4 regions of the Enterobacter sp. RIT637 genome follow, and region 4 is predicted to be linked to each of the others. Evidence: predicted binding sites of a transcription regulator. Region 4 holds the regulator's gene; each other region holds the start of a gene.
What was found. Region 4 encodes PurR, which represses purine synthesis genes. Its sites were predicted from a motif close to CANGCAAACGTTTGCNTG; they were not measured.
Positions count from the first base shown of each region.

Region 1 (3,117 bases), on a different contig from region 4:
TCGATAATCTGCTCAGACGTCGTACCACGAACGATGGAGTCGTCCACCAGCAGTACATTCTTGTCGCGGAACTCGGCGCGGTTGGCGTTCAGCTTGCGGCGCACGGACTTACGGCGCAGGTGCTGGCCCGGCATGATAAAGGTGCGGCCAACGTAGCGGTTCTTCACGAAGCCCTGGCGGTAAGGCTTGTCCAGAATACGCGCGATTTCCAGCGCGATATCGCAGGAGGTTTCCGGAATAGGAATAACCACGTCGATGTCGAGATCGTCCCACTCGCGGGCAATCTTCTCGCCGAGCTTCGTACCCATGTTCACACGCGCGCTGTACACGGAAATCTTGTCGATGAAGGAATCCGGACGGGCGAAGTAAACATATTCGAACAGGCACGGGTTGCTGACCGGATTGTCGGCACACTGGCGGGTGAACAACTGGCCCTTCTCGGTGATGTAGACCGCTTCACCCGGCGCAACGTCACGCAGGAATTCAAAGCCCAGCGTGTCCAGCGCCACGCTTTCAGAGGCGACCATATACTCCGTACGACCATCGCCGAGCTCACGTTTGCCGAGCACCAGAGGACGAATGCCGTTTGGATCGCGGAAGGCGACCATGCCGTGACCGATAATCATCGCCACGCAGGCATACGCGCCGCGGATCTGACGATTTGTTGCGGCAATGGCAGCAAAAATGTTGTCTGCTTCCAGCGGGTAGTGACGGAAGTTATCCAGCTCGCTGGCGAACACATTGAGCAGGATTTCAGAATCAGAAGTGGTGTTAATGTGGCGACGTTTCTCTTCGAACAGCTTTTTACGCAGCTCGTGCGCGTTGGTCAGGTTGCCGTTATGAGCAAGGGTGATGCCATACGGTGAGTTGACGTAGAAAGGCTGTGCCTCAGAGGCGCTGGAACTGCCAGCAGTAGGATAACGAACGTGACCGATCCCCATATTACCTTGCAGACGCTGCATATGGCGGGCTTCAAACACATCGTTTACCAGGCCATTCGCCTTGCGTAAACGGAAGCAGTTGTTTGCATCAATGGTGATGATACCCGCAGCATCCTGCCCACGGTGCTGGAGCACCGTTAACGCGTCATAAATCGACTGGTTTACCGGCATGAAACCGGCGATACCGACAATACCGCACATTCGTCTTTTCCTCGTTAAGCCACATCTCAGGGTTTATGCCCTGGGCAAAAAACTCGACGAGCTTTGCAGATAGTCAAAGAACCATCTGATGATGAAGCTGAACTCTGGAATGAGCTGCGATTTCAGCCAGTCTTCGCTTTTGGAGAACCCGGTAAAGGTATCCAGGAAGAACAGTATCGCGGCCACAATCAACACGCCTCGCAACGCGCCGAAACAGATCCCGAGCACCCTGTCCGTTCCTGACAGACCGGTTTTCTCGACCAGCTGACCTATCACGTAATTGACGATAGCGCCGACAATCAGCGTCGCGATAAACAGCACCGCGATGGCGATTCCGTTTCGGACCAGTTCATCTTCAAAGCCCGTGAACCAGACAGACAGGTAAGTGTAGTAATGACTGGCAACAAAGAAAGCACAACCCCATGTCACCAGCGATAACGCTTCACGAACAAAGCCACGGATCAGGCTAACCAGACAGGAAAAACCAATCACCGCAATGATGGCGTAATCAATCCAGACCATATGTGTCCCACGATTTAACGCCCTGTCATCCAGTTCGGGGCGAATTCTAACAGAAAAAGAAAACGTTTGCGTAGGGATTTCCTTCCCGCGCGTAAATAAAAAAGGCGCTGAAAAAATGTTCAACGCCGTTGGCTCATTACGTCTCTTTGGACGTCTGCCCTTCCCCCTCCCCCTCTGGGGAGAGGGTTAAGGTGAGGGGTAGATCTGATCAGTTCGCGCTGTAGTTCATCACCACACCGCTCAGCCCGGAGATCTGCTTCAGCTCGCCCAGCGATCCTTTCAGCTTATCTTTCGACGCTTCTGGCCCCACCAGGATGCGGGTAATTTTACCCTGCACCGGCGTGGAAGGTGAAGTGTAAACACGGTATCCCGCGCCGCGCAGTTTACTCACCACCTCGTTGACTTTATCGGCGTTTTTCAATGCGCCAAGCTGAACAACGTAGGCTTTACCGGTCGGCGCCGCGTCTTGTTTCGCCGGTGGTGGGGTTTCTGAGGCCGCAGCCAGCTGCTCTGCCGCTTTATCTCGCTGCGGCTTCGGCTGCGGTTGCGGTTTCTCGACAGGCTTCGGTTTTTCAACAGCCTTAGGCTGCTCTACCGGAACCGGATCGATTTCGATGTTGTTATTCGCTGCCAGGCGAGAAGGATCGAGCGACGGTGCGGCAGCATCGCCCGCGCGCACCTCTTCTGCAGCGCCCTCCGGCGGCTGGGCAGGCAGCGCCTGCGTCGCGGCGGGCAGCATGTCTGGCTCATCGCGATCGCCCGGTTTCGGCACCAGCGGAATGGCCGCAAATTCGTCCTGATAATGCTTTTTCTGCCCGTCGAGCAGTCCCGGAAGAATAATCACTCCGAGCGCGACCAGCACAATGGTTCCTGTTAAACGGTTCTGAAACTTACTCGCCACCGGTTCTCCCCGCGTCCATCACTTCCATGACATGTGCCACCGTGTGGAATGAACCACACACCAGCACGGTATCTTCTGGTTTAGCATCCGCCATCGCAGCATGCCAGGCCTGAGCCACGCTACAATAGATTGCGCCTGTGCCGAGATGTTCCATCAGCTGCTCAGCCGTCGCGCCGCGCGGCCCCTCCAGAGGAGCACAATACCAGCTATCGACCACACTCTCCATGCAGGCCAGCGTCCCGCCGATATCTTTATCATGAAGCATACCGATAACCGCCAGCACACGCCCGGTTTTTGGTAACGATTTGAGACGTCCTGCCAGATACGCCGCCGCGTGCGGGTTGTGGGCCACGTCCAGAATAAGACGCGGCGACTCGCTGACGATCTGGAAACGCCCCGGCAGAATCGCGTTCTGGATACCGTCGCGGATCGCCTGCTCGCTCACCGTCAATCCACTGGCACGCAGTGCCGCCAGCGCGGTGGCGGCGTTCGGCTGAGGCACCTGCGGCAGCGGCAGGTCGTCCAGCACGCCCTGCGCATCGCTAAAGCGCC
Region 1 covers NZ_JAIHAZ010000004.1:42,421-45,537, forward strand. The annotation lists gene purF (amidophosphoribosyltransferase) at 1-1,142, opposite strand, end outside; gene cvpA (colicin V production protein) at 1,176-1,664, opposite strand; gene dedD (cell division protein DedD) at 1,873-2,565, opposite strand; gene folC (bifunctional tetrahydrofolate synthase/dihydrofolate synthase) at 2,555-3,117, opposite strand, start outside.
Region 1: a site for PurR is predicted at 1,720-1,737, ahead of cvpA (colicin V production protein). Genes of this name have one in related genera too.

Region 2 (3,117 bases), on a different contig from region 4:
GCAAGCGCGGCCTTTTTTATTTCTGTAGGGTAGAAGGATTATGCGTATACCGGGAAGCGTGCGCAGATATCCAGCACTTTACCTTTGACGCGCTCGATAACCGCTTCGTCATTGATGTTGTCCAGAACGTCACACATCCAGCCAGCCAGCTCTTTCACTTCCACTTCTTTAAAACCGCGACGAGTCACGGCCGGAGAACCGATACGGATACCGGAGGTCACGAACGGGCTCTTCGGATCGTTTGGCACGCTGTTTTTGTTCACGGTGATGTTGGCGCGGCCCAGGGCAGCGTCAGCTTCTTTACCGGTCAGGTTCTTATCAACCAGGTCCAGCAGGAACAGGTGGTTTTCAGTACCGCCAGACACCACTTTGTAGCCACGGCTCAGGAACACTTCCACCATCGCTTTGGCGTTCTTAGCAACCTGCTGCTGGTAAACCTTGAACTCAGGCTCCATCGCTTCTTTCAGCGCTACTGCTTTTGCGGCGATAACGTGCATCAGCGGGCCACCCTGCGCGCTTGGGAACACGGCAGAGTTCAGTTTCTTATACAGATCTTCGTCACCGCCTTTCGCCAGGATCAGGCCACCGCGTGGACCCGCCAGGGTTTTGTGGGTAGTGGTGGTCACAACGTGAGCGTGTGGAACCGGGTTCGGGTAAACGCCTGCCGCGATCAGGCCCGCAACGTGCGCCATATCAACGAACAGGTAAGCACCGATGCTGTCTGCGATTTCACGCATTTTTGCCCAGTCAACGATCCCGGAGTAAGCAGAGAAGCCGCCGATGATCATCTTCGGTTTGTGCTCTTTGGCCTGCTTAGCCATGTCTTCGTAGTCAATTTTGCCGGACTCATCAATACCGTAAGGGATGATGTTGTACAGTTTGCCGGAGAAGTTAACCGGGGAGCCGTGAGTCAGGTGGCCGCCCTGCGCCAGGTTCATACCCAGAACGGTATCGCCCGGCTGCAGCAGCGCGGTGTAGACCGCGAAGTTAGCCTGAGAGCCTGAGTGCGGCTGCACGTTCGCGTAGTCTGCGCCAAAGAGTTCTTTCGCACGGTCAATCGCCAGCTGCTCAACGATATCAACGTACTCGCAACCGCCGTAGTAGCGCTTGCCCGGATAACCTTCAGCGTATTTGTTGGTCAGCTGAGAACCCTGCGCCTGCATCACGCGTGGGCTGGTGTAGTTTTCGGAGGCGATCAGTTCGATGTGCTCTTCCTGACGTACTTTTTCCTGCTCCATAGCCTGCCACAGTTCGGCATCATAATCGGCAATGTTCATTTCACGCTTTAACATCCGCATCTCCTGACTCAGCTAACAAGTAAATTTTGGCCTGAAAAGGCAGTCCTGTTGGACGACGGGCAACAGTATAACTGAATAGTTCTGCGATAACAGGTCTTGACAAACGATTTTACGCAAACGTTTACCTCCACGCCACGCAAGGGTTTGAGGAATAAAGCTCTCGTCATTTTCAACGGATTTCTTTTCAGGTTTGTGATGCATATTTTTCATCTTGCAAAGAACCATTTACAACGCAGGGTTATTTTTTATAAGATGCATTTAAAATACATCATTAAATGTGACATCAGAAGGACGCGCTCATGCTCGACGCTCAAACCATCGCTACCGTTAAGTCCACCATTCCCCTGCTGGTGGAAACCGGCCCTAAACTCACCGCCCATTTCTACGATCGCATGTTCTCGCACAACCCGGAGCTCAAAGAAATTTTCAACATGAGCAACCAGCGTAACGGCGACCAACGTGAAGCGTTGTTTAACGCCATTGCAGCCTACGCCAGCAATATCGAAAACCTGGCGGCATTGCTACCTGCGGTAGAAAAGATTGCGCAGAAACATACCAGCTTCCAGATCCAGCCCGAGCAGTACAACATCGTTGGCGGCCACCTGCTGGCGACGCTGGACGAGATGTTCAGCCCGGGCCAGGAGGTGCTGGACGCCTGGGGTAAAGCCTACGGCGTGCTGGCAAACGTGTTTATCAACCGTGAAGCACAGATCTACAGCGAAAACGCCAGCAAGAACGGCGGCTGGGAAGGCACGCGCGCGTTCCGCATCGTTGAGAAAACGCCGCGCAGCGCGCTGATTACCAGCTTTGAATTTGAGCCGGTGGACGGCCAGCCGGTTGCCGATTACCAGCCAGGCCAGTATCTGGGCGTGTGGCTGAAACCAGAAGGTTTCCCGCATCAGGAAATTCGCCAGTATTCCCTCACCCGCAAGCCAAACGGCAAAGGCTACCGTATTGCCGTGAAGCGTGAGGACGGCGGTCAGGTCTCAACCTGGCTGCACAACGAAGCCAGTGTGGGCGACGTGGTCCATCTGGCCGCGCCGGCGGGCGATTTCTTCATGGCCGTTGAAGCGAATACCCCAGTTACGCTGATCTCTGCGGGCGTCGGCCAAACGCCAATGCTGGCGATGCTCGATACGCTGGCAAAAGCAAACCACGACGCGCAGGTCAACTGGCTCCACGCCGCAGAGAACGGCGACGTGCACGCCTTTGCGGATGAAGTGAAAACGCTCGGGGCGTCCCTGCCGCGCTTCACCGCGCATACCTGGTATCGCCTGCCGACGGAGGCTGACCGTCAGGCCGCACGCTTCGACAGCGAAGGTCTGATGAATTTAAGCCAGCATGAAGGGGCGTTTAGCGCGCCGGACATGCAGTTCTACGTCTGCGGGCCGGTGGCGTTTATGCAGTATGCCGCGAAGCAGCTGGTTGAGCTGGGCGTGAACAAAGACAACATTCATTACGAATGTTTCGGGCCGCATAAGGTGCTGTAATGAAAAAGCCCCTCGTTCGAGGGGCTTTTTTTCGCCGGGTGGCGGCTTCGCCTTACCCGGCCAACAAAACCGTTGGCATTGTTAAATCGCGGCGTCGTCTTCTTCGCCGGTACGGATACGGATCACGCGCGCCACGTCAAAGACGAAGATTTTCCCGTCGCCAATTTTGCCCGTCTGCGCGGTGCGGATAATGGTATCCACGCAGGTATCGACGATATCGTCGCTGACCACGATTTCAATTTTCACTTTCGGCAGAAAGTCGACCATGTACTCCGCGCCACGGTAAAGCTCGGTGTGGCCCTTCTGACGACCAAAACCTTTCACTTCCG
Region 2 covers NZ_JAIHAZ010000004.1:231,776-234,892, forward strand. The annotation lists gene glyA (serine hydroxymethyltransferase) at 39-1,292, opposite strand; gene hmpA (NO-inducible flavohemoprotein) at 1,598-2,788, shown strand; gene glnB (nitrogen regulatory protein P-II) at 2,870-3,117, opposite strand, start outside.
Region 2: a site for PurR is predicted at 1,409-1,426, ahead of glyA (serine hydroxymethyltransferase). Genes of this name have one in related genera too.

Region 3 (3,117 bases), on a different contig from region 4:
GTGCGATACCGGAACGCGCGGTGTCGAGGCCGATTTTCTTCATCGCCACGTCGAAGCGGCGACGGTCTTCTGCTTTATCAATCGCGTCGGCGGTCGCGCCAATCATGGTCACGCCGAACTCGGCCAGCACGCCCTGACGCTCCAGCTCCAGCGCACAGTTCAGCGCCGTCTGGCCGCCCATGGTTGGCAGCACCGCGTCCGGACGCTCTTTCTCGATGATTTTACGCACCACTTCCCAGTGAATCGGCTCGATGTAGGTTGCATCAGCCATTTCCGGGTCGGTCATGATGGTTGCCGGGTTAGAGTTTACCAGGATTACGCGGTAACCCTCTTCACGCAGGGCTTTACACGCCTGCGCGCCGGAGTAGTCGAATTCGCAGGCCTGGCCGATGACGATCGGGCCAGCGCCAAGGATCAGGATGCTTTTTATGTCTGTACGTTTTGGCATTGTCTTCTCGGCTCCTGATTATTTAGCGGTCTTACGGTATTGCTCGATAAGTTCGATGAAGTGATCGAACAGCGGCGCGGCGTCGTGTGGGCCCGGGCTGGCTTCAGGGTGGCCCTGGAAGCTGAACGCTGGCTTATCGGTACGATGGATGCCCTGCAGGGTGCCATCGAACAGTGATTTGTGCGTCACGCGCAGGTTAGCCGGCATTGAGGCTTCATCGACGGCAAAGCCGTGGTTCTGCGCGGTGATCATCACCGTGTTGTTATCGATGTCTTTCACCGGGTGGTTTCCACCGTGGTGGCCGAACTTCATCTTAACGGTGTTCGCACCGCTCGCCAGCGCCAGCAGCTGATGGCCGAGGCAGATGCCGAATACCGGGATGTCGGTTTCCAGGAAGGACTTGATGGCGGCGATGGCGTAATCGCACGGCGCCGGGTCACCAGGACCGTTGGACAGGAAAATACCGTCCGGATTCATCTTCAGCACGTCTTCGGCAGACGTTTGTGCCGGAACCACCGTCAGGCGGCAGCCGCGGTCAACCAGCATGCGCAGGATGTTGCGCTTGGCGCCGAAATCGTAGGCCACCACGTGGAACGGCAGCTCGCTCTCTTTTTTCGCTTCAGGCAGGTCGCCTTCCAGCGTCCAGCTACCCTGCGTCCAGCTGTAGGCTTCAGCAGTTGTCACTTCTTTCGCCAGGTCCATGCCGTTCAGGCCCGGGAAGGCTTTCGCTTTTTCCAGCGCCAGCGTCGCATCCAGGTTATCACCCGCGATGATGCAGCCGTTTTGTGCACCTTTCTCGCGCAGCAGACGCGTTAACTTACGGGTATCGATATCGGCAATCGCCACGATGTTATGGCGCTTCAGGTAAGAAGAGAGGTCTTCGGTATTGCGGAAGTTGCTGGCAATCAGCGGCAGGTCGCGGATGACCAGGCCTTGCGCATGTACCTGAGAAGACTCTTCGTCAGCCGCATTGGTGCCGACATTGCCGATATGAGGATAAGTAAGAGTAACGATTTGGCGAGAATAGGAAGGATCAGTGAGGATTTCTTGATAACCGGTCATTGAAGTATTGAAAACGACTTCCCCAACCGCCGAACCCGTTGCCCCTATGGCCCGACCGATAAACTGGGTTCCGTCTTCCAGAACCAATAGCGCTGACTTAATCAAAACACCCTCCAGAGAATATTCACTCACTTTATTTGCATATTAATTCACAACCACGTCATAAATCAATGCAAATGTGTTGCCAGCGGATTTTTGGCAAACGGCGGCATTCTGGGGATTTGGTGGGTAAAAGTCAACTCAAAACGGATATTTTGTTTATTCTTTTGCGAGCCTGGCGGCTGGAATGCGATTTAACGGGCAAAAATCTCAGGTAAATCATTCTGGAAAACGCTTGCGCGGTAAGTTTAATGGGATTTTAGGTCATGGGGCAATGAAAACTAGACCATATGGTCAAAATTTACAATTTCGCAACGCAAAACGGAGGGAATAAACGCCTTTTTAAGGCTTTAACAAAATAAATCTCACCAATAAGGAAAAATAAAAGGGCAATAAATTATTGCCCTATGCAATCAATAGATTACGACTGCAATAACCACATCACGATGGGTAATAATGCTTACAAATTGTTGAGATCGAGCACATCTCGCATATCAAAAAGACCATTACGCTTGCCTTTCAACCACAACGCGGAGCGCACTGCGCCATTTGCAAATGTCATTCGGCTGGAGGCCTTATGCGTAATCTCTACGCGCTCGCCAATATCGGCGAACATCGCGGTATGTTCGCCGACGATATCGCCTGCACGTACCGTTGCGAAGCCAATGGTTCCCGGAACGCGTTCCCCGGTATGACCTTCGCGAGAATAGACCGCGATGTCTTTTAAATCTTTATCCATTGCATAAGCAATCGCTTCGCCCATTGCCAGCGCCGTGCCTGATGGCGCGTCGACTTTATAGCGGTGATGCGCTTCGACAATTTCAATGTCGGTATAGTCGCCCATCACTTTCGCCGCCTTTTCCAGCAGCTTCAGCATTACGTTAACGCCTACGCTGAAGTTGGCAGCGAAGACGATCGCAATCGCGTTTGACGCCTCCTGAATGGCTTGCTTACCCGCGTCGTCAAAACCAGTGGTGCCAATCACCATTCCTTTACCGTTCTGACGGCAAAACGCCAGGTGATTCAATGTGCCTTCAGGGCGCGTGAAATCGATGAACACATCAAAGTCATCTTTTACCGCATCCAGGCTGCTCTGCACGGTTACGCCCGTGTGGCCTGCGCCCGCTAGCTCGCCCGCATCGGAGCCAAGTAGTGATGAACCTTCACGCTCCAGCGCCGCGCCAAGTGCCACACCATCCATCTGTAGCGCCGCCTGAATCAGCTGACGGCCCATACGTCCACCCGCGCCCGCAATAGCGACACGGATCTGTGCATCATGCATAGTTATTCTCTTACGTTAAAATGATGTAAACCGTTTTCAGATTAACCAGCCTTCGCTGAGGCTGCCAACTGAAAACACCGATAATTAGAATTTAACGTGAAACCGACTTAAATATCAGTAAAAGACATGATTTTGTGGTCACGATAAAGTAACGGGTAAAAAAAAGGCCAGCACAGGAGGTGCTGGCCTTTCATCAGAAGAGGGATTATTCCACTTCGCGGGCATC
Region 3 covers NZ_JAIHAZ010000017.1:68,191-71,307, reverse strand. The annotation lists gene carB (carbamoyl-phosphate synthase large subunit) at 1-448, opposite strand, end outside; gene carA (glutamine-hydrolyzing carbamoyl-phosphate synthase small subunit) at 467-1,615, opposite strand; gene dapB (4-hydroxy-tetrahydrodipicolinate reductase) at 2,070-2,891, opposite strand; gene ispH (4-hydroxy-3-methylbut-2-enyl diphosphate reductase) at 3,097-3,117, opposite strand, start outside.
Region 3: a site for PurR is predicted at 1,834-1,851, ahead of carA (glutamine-hydrolyzing carbamoyl-phosphate synthase small subunit). Genes of this name have one in related genera too.

Region 4 (3,117 bases):
ACGGCAAAAATAGCCAGACCCAGTAGCAGCACCGGTTTACGACCAAAGCGATCGGAGAGCGGCCCCCAGAGCAGCTGCGCGAAGGCAAAACCGGCGAGGAACAGGCTCAGGCTGGCGCTGATAGCGGCTGCGGGGGTTTGCAGATCTTCCTGCATCGCGGCAAACGCGGGCAGATACATGTCGGTCGCTAAAAAGCCCAGCACGCTTAAGCCGCCGAGCCAGACTAAAAATCCTTTCCTGGGTTGCATTCTTTTATTCTCCTGAGGAGGCAGGTGTACGTTGGCGCAGAGTGTAGGGAGTGCAAAGCGGCTTGTGAAACGCTAATATTTGTCGAGTGCATTCAAATTTTTTGCAGGCAGAACATGTGGTCAGATTATTCTCTTGAAGTTGTCGATGCTGTTGCCCGTAACGGCAGTTTCACCGGTGCCGCGCAGGAGTTACACCGCGTACCCTCGGCGATCAGCTACACCGTGCGTCAGCTGGAAGAGTGGCTGGCGGTTCCGCTGTTCGAGCGGCGTCATCGCGACGTGGAATTAACGCCCGCAGGCGCGTGGTTTTTGAAGGAAGGGCGTTCTGTTATCAAAAAAATGCAGATCACCCGCGAGCAGTGTCAGCAGATCGCGAACGGCTGGCGCGGCCATCTCTCCATCGCGGTGGATAATATCGTTAAGCCGGAACGGACCCGGCAGATGATCGTGGATTTCTATCGTCATTTTTCTGATGTCGAACTGCGGGTCTCCCAGGAGGTGTTCAACGGCGTCTGGGACGCGCTGGCGGATGGCAGGGTTGAGATGGCGATTGGGGCCACGCAGGCGATCCCCGTTGGGGGACGCTATGCGTTTCGCGATATGGGGATGCTGAGCTGGACCTGCGTTGTCGCCAGCGATCATCCGCTGGCGACAATGGAAGGCCCTCTCAGCGATGACACGCTGCGCAACTGGCCGTCGCTAGTGCTGGAAGATACCTCGCGCTCGCTGCCCAAGCGCATTACCTGGCTGCTGGACAACCAGCGTCGCGTGGTGGCCCCTGACTGGGAATCGTCGGCAACCTGTCTTTCTGCGGGGCTGTGCGTGGCGATGGTGCCCGTACACTTCGCGCGTCCGCGTATCGATACCGGCGAGTGGACAGCGCTAACGCTGGAAAATCCGTTCCCGGATGCGGCCTGCTGTCTGACCTGGCAGCAAAACGACGTATCGCCTGCGATGGCCTGGCTGCTGGATTATCTGGGAGACAGCGAAACGTTGAATCGGGAGTGGCTACGGGAGCCAGCATAACTGGCTCCGTAAGCGATTAACGGCGATAGTCGCGGAACGGACCGTCCGCCACGGAGCGGCGCTCAATGAGGCGCGGGTGAACTTCAATCGACTGGGATTCTTCACGCTTGTTGACGATCCTGTCCATCAGCATGTTGAAAGCCGTTTCGCCCAGTGAATCTTTTGGCTGGTGAATGGTGGTCAGCGCCGGGGTGAAGAAGCGCGCGTTACGCACGTTGTCATACCCGATCACGGAAATATCCTGCGGCACCCGCAGGCCCAGCTCGTCGGCGGCGCAGAGCGCGCCCATCGCCATAATATCGCCGCCACAGAAAACGGCCGTCGGGCGATGCGGTTGGGAGACAATCTGCTGCATTGCGCGGTAGCCGGATTCCGGCTCAAAGTCGCCCTGAACAATCCAGTTTTCCGGCACGGTGATGAGCGCCTCTTCCATTGCCTTCATAAACCCGGCCAGACGGCCCGCACCGGTGTTGCGTTCCAGCGGCCCCGGGATCACGCCAATCTCGCGGTGACCGCGTTCGATCAGATAACGACCGGCCATATAGCCGCCTTCAAAGGCATTATCGATAACGGAATCGGTGAAATCCGCGCGCGCTTCGCCCCAGTCCATCACCACCATCGGAATGTGGCGATACTCTTCCAGCATAGAAAGCACGGACTCTGGGTACTCAGAACACATCACCAGCAGGCCATCGACGCGCTTTTGCGCCATCATCGACAGGTAGGCGCGCTGCTTCTCGATGCTGTTCCACGCGTTGCCCAGAATCAGCGTATAGCCTTTCTGGAAGCAGTTTTTCTCAACGGCTTCGATGATTTCGGCAAAATAGGCCGCTTCGCTGCTGGTCGCCAGCAAGCCAATCGACTTGGTGTGATTCACCTTCAGGCTGCGCGCAACCGCACTTGGGGAGTAATGTAACTCCTTGATCGCCGCCCAGACGGCGTTGCGCGTCTCTTCCGCGACGAAGCGGGTTTTGTTAATTACATGTGATACGGTTGTAGTGGAAACGTTTGCGCGTTTTGCTACGTCTTTTATTGTTGCCATTCAATGTCACTCCAGACCATATCCTAAACTCCTGAAAAACTTGAAGGTAAACGTTTGCCTTCTCTCACCCTTATTACGCAATCTTGAGTTGCGACACGCCGGGAAAACGACACAGGACGTCAGGAGGGGGTCAATGGCCGGTACGCTAATAAATTTAGCGTGGAATTTTGTCCTATCTTGATGAAAAGGGGAAGAGCTAAAGTGGATATCAGTTTAAATCCAGGAAGATTTTTGACGTAAACTGTGTAAAAATGAGCAAGCTCACTTTTCGTGGGGTGATTAAAAGGAGAAAAATTGATGAGTTCCGATCTGAAGTTTTCGCTGGTGACCACCTTTATCGTGCTGGCATTGATTGTTGCCGGTGGTTTGACGGCTGCGCTGCATTGATTTACGCGGGGGGGAGAGTCCTCTCCCTCCTCATTTGCTTCCTATTGTTACCTCTCCGGCAAAAATCTTTTGCCAAAATGTTAACTTCTCAAATTTTGTGATTGATGTCATGCTTTTGACTTCTTTGTTCTGTGTCGCTTGATGACACGGCATCCGGAGTTGACTCATGAAAATCAATTTTCCTCTGCTGGCCCTGGCGATTGGCGCTTTTGGGATTGGCACCACTGAATTCTCCCCCATGGGGTTACTGCCTGTTATCGCACGCGGCGTGGACGTCTCTATTCCTGCTGCCGGGATGTTAATTAGCGCCTATGCCATCGGCGTGATGGTCGGGGCCCCGCTGATGACGCTGCTGCTGTCGCACCGCGCACGTCGCAATGCGCTGATATTTTTAATGGTGATCTTTACGCTGGG
Region 4 covers NZ_JAIHAZ010000001.1:461,614-464,730, forward strand. The annotation lists gene punC (purine nucleoside transporter PunC) at 1-248, opposite strand, end outside; gene punR (DNA-binding transcriptional activator PunR) at 363-1,274, shown strand; gene purR (HTH-type transcriptional repressor PurR) at 1,291-2,316, opposite strand; gene K5E19_RS02255 (YnhF family membrane protein) at 2,614-2,703, shown strand; gene K5E19_RS02260 (MFS transporter) at 2,870-3,117, shown strand, end outside.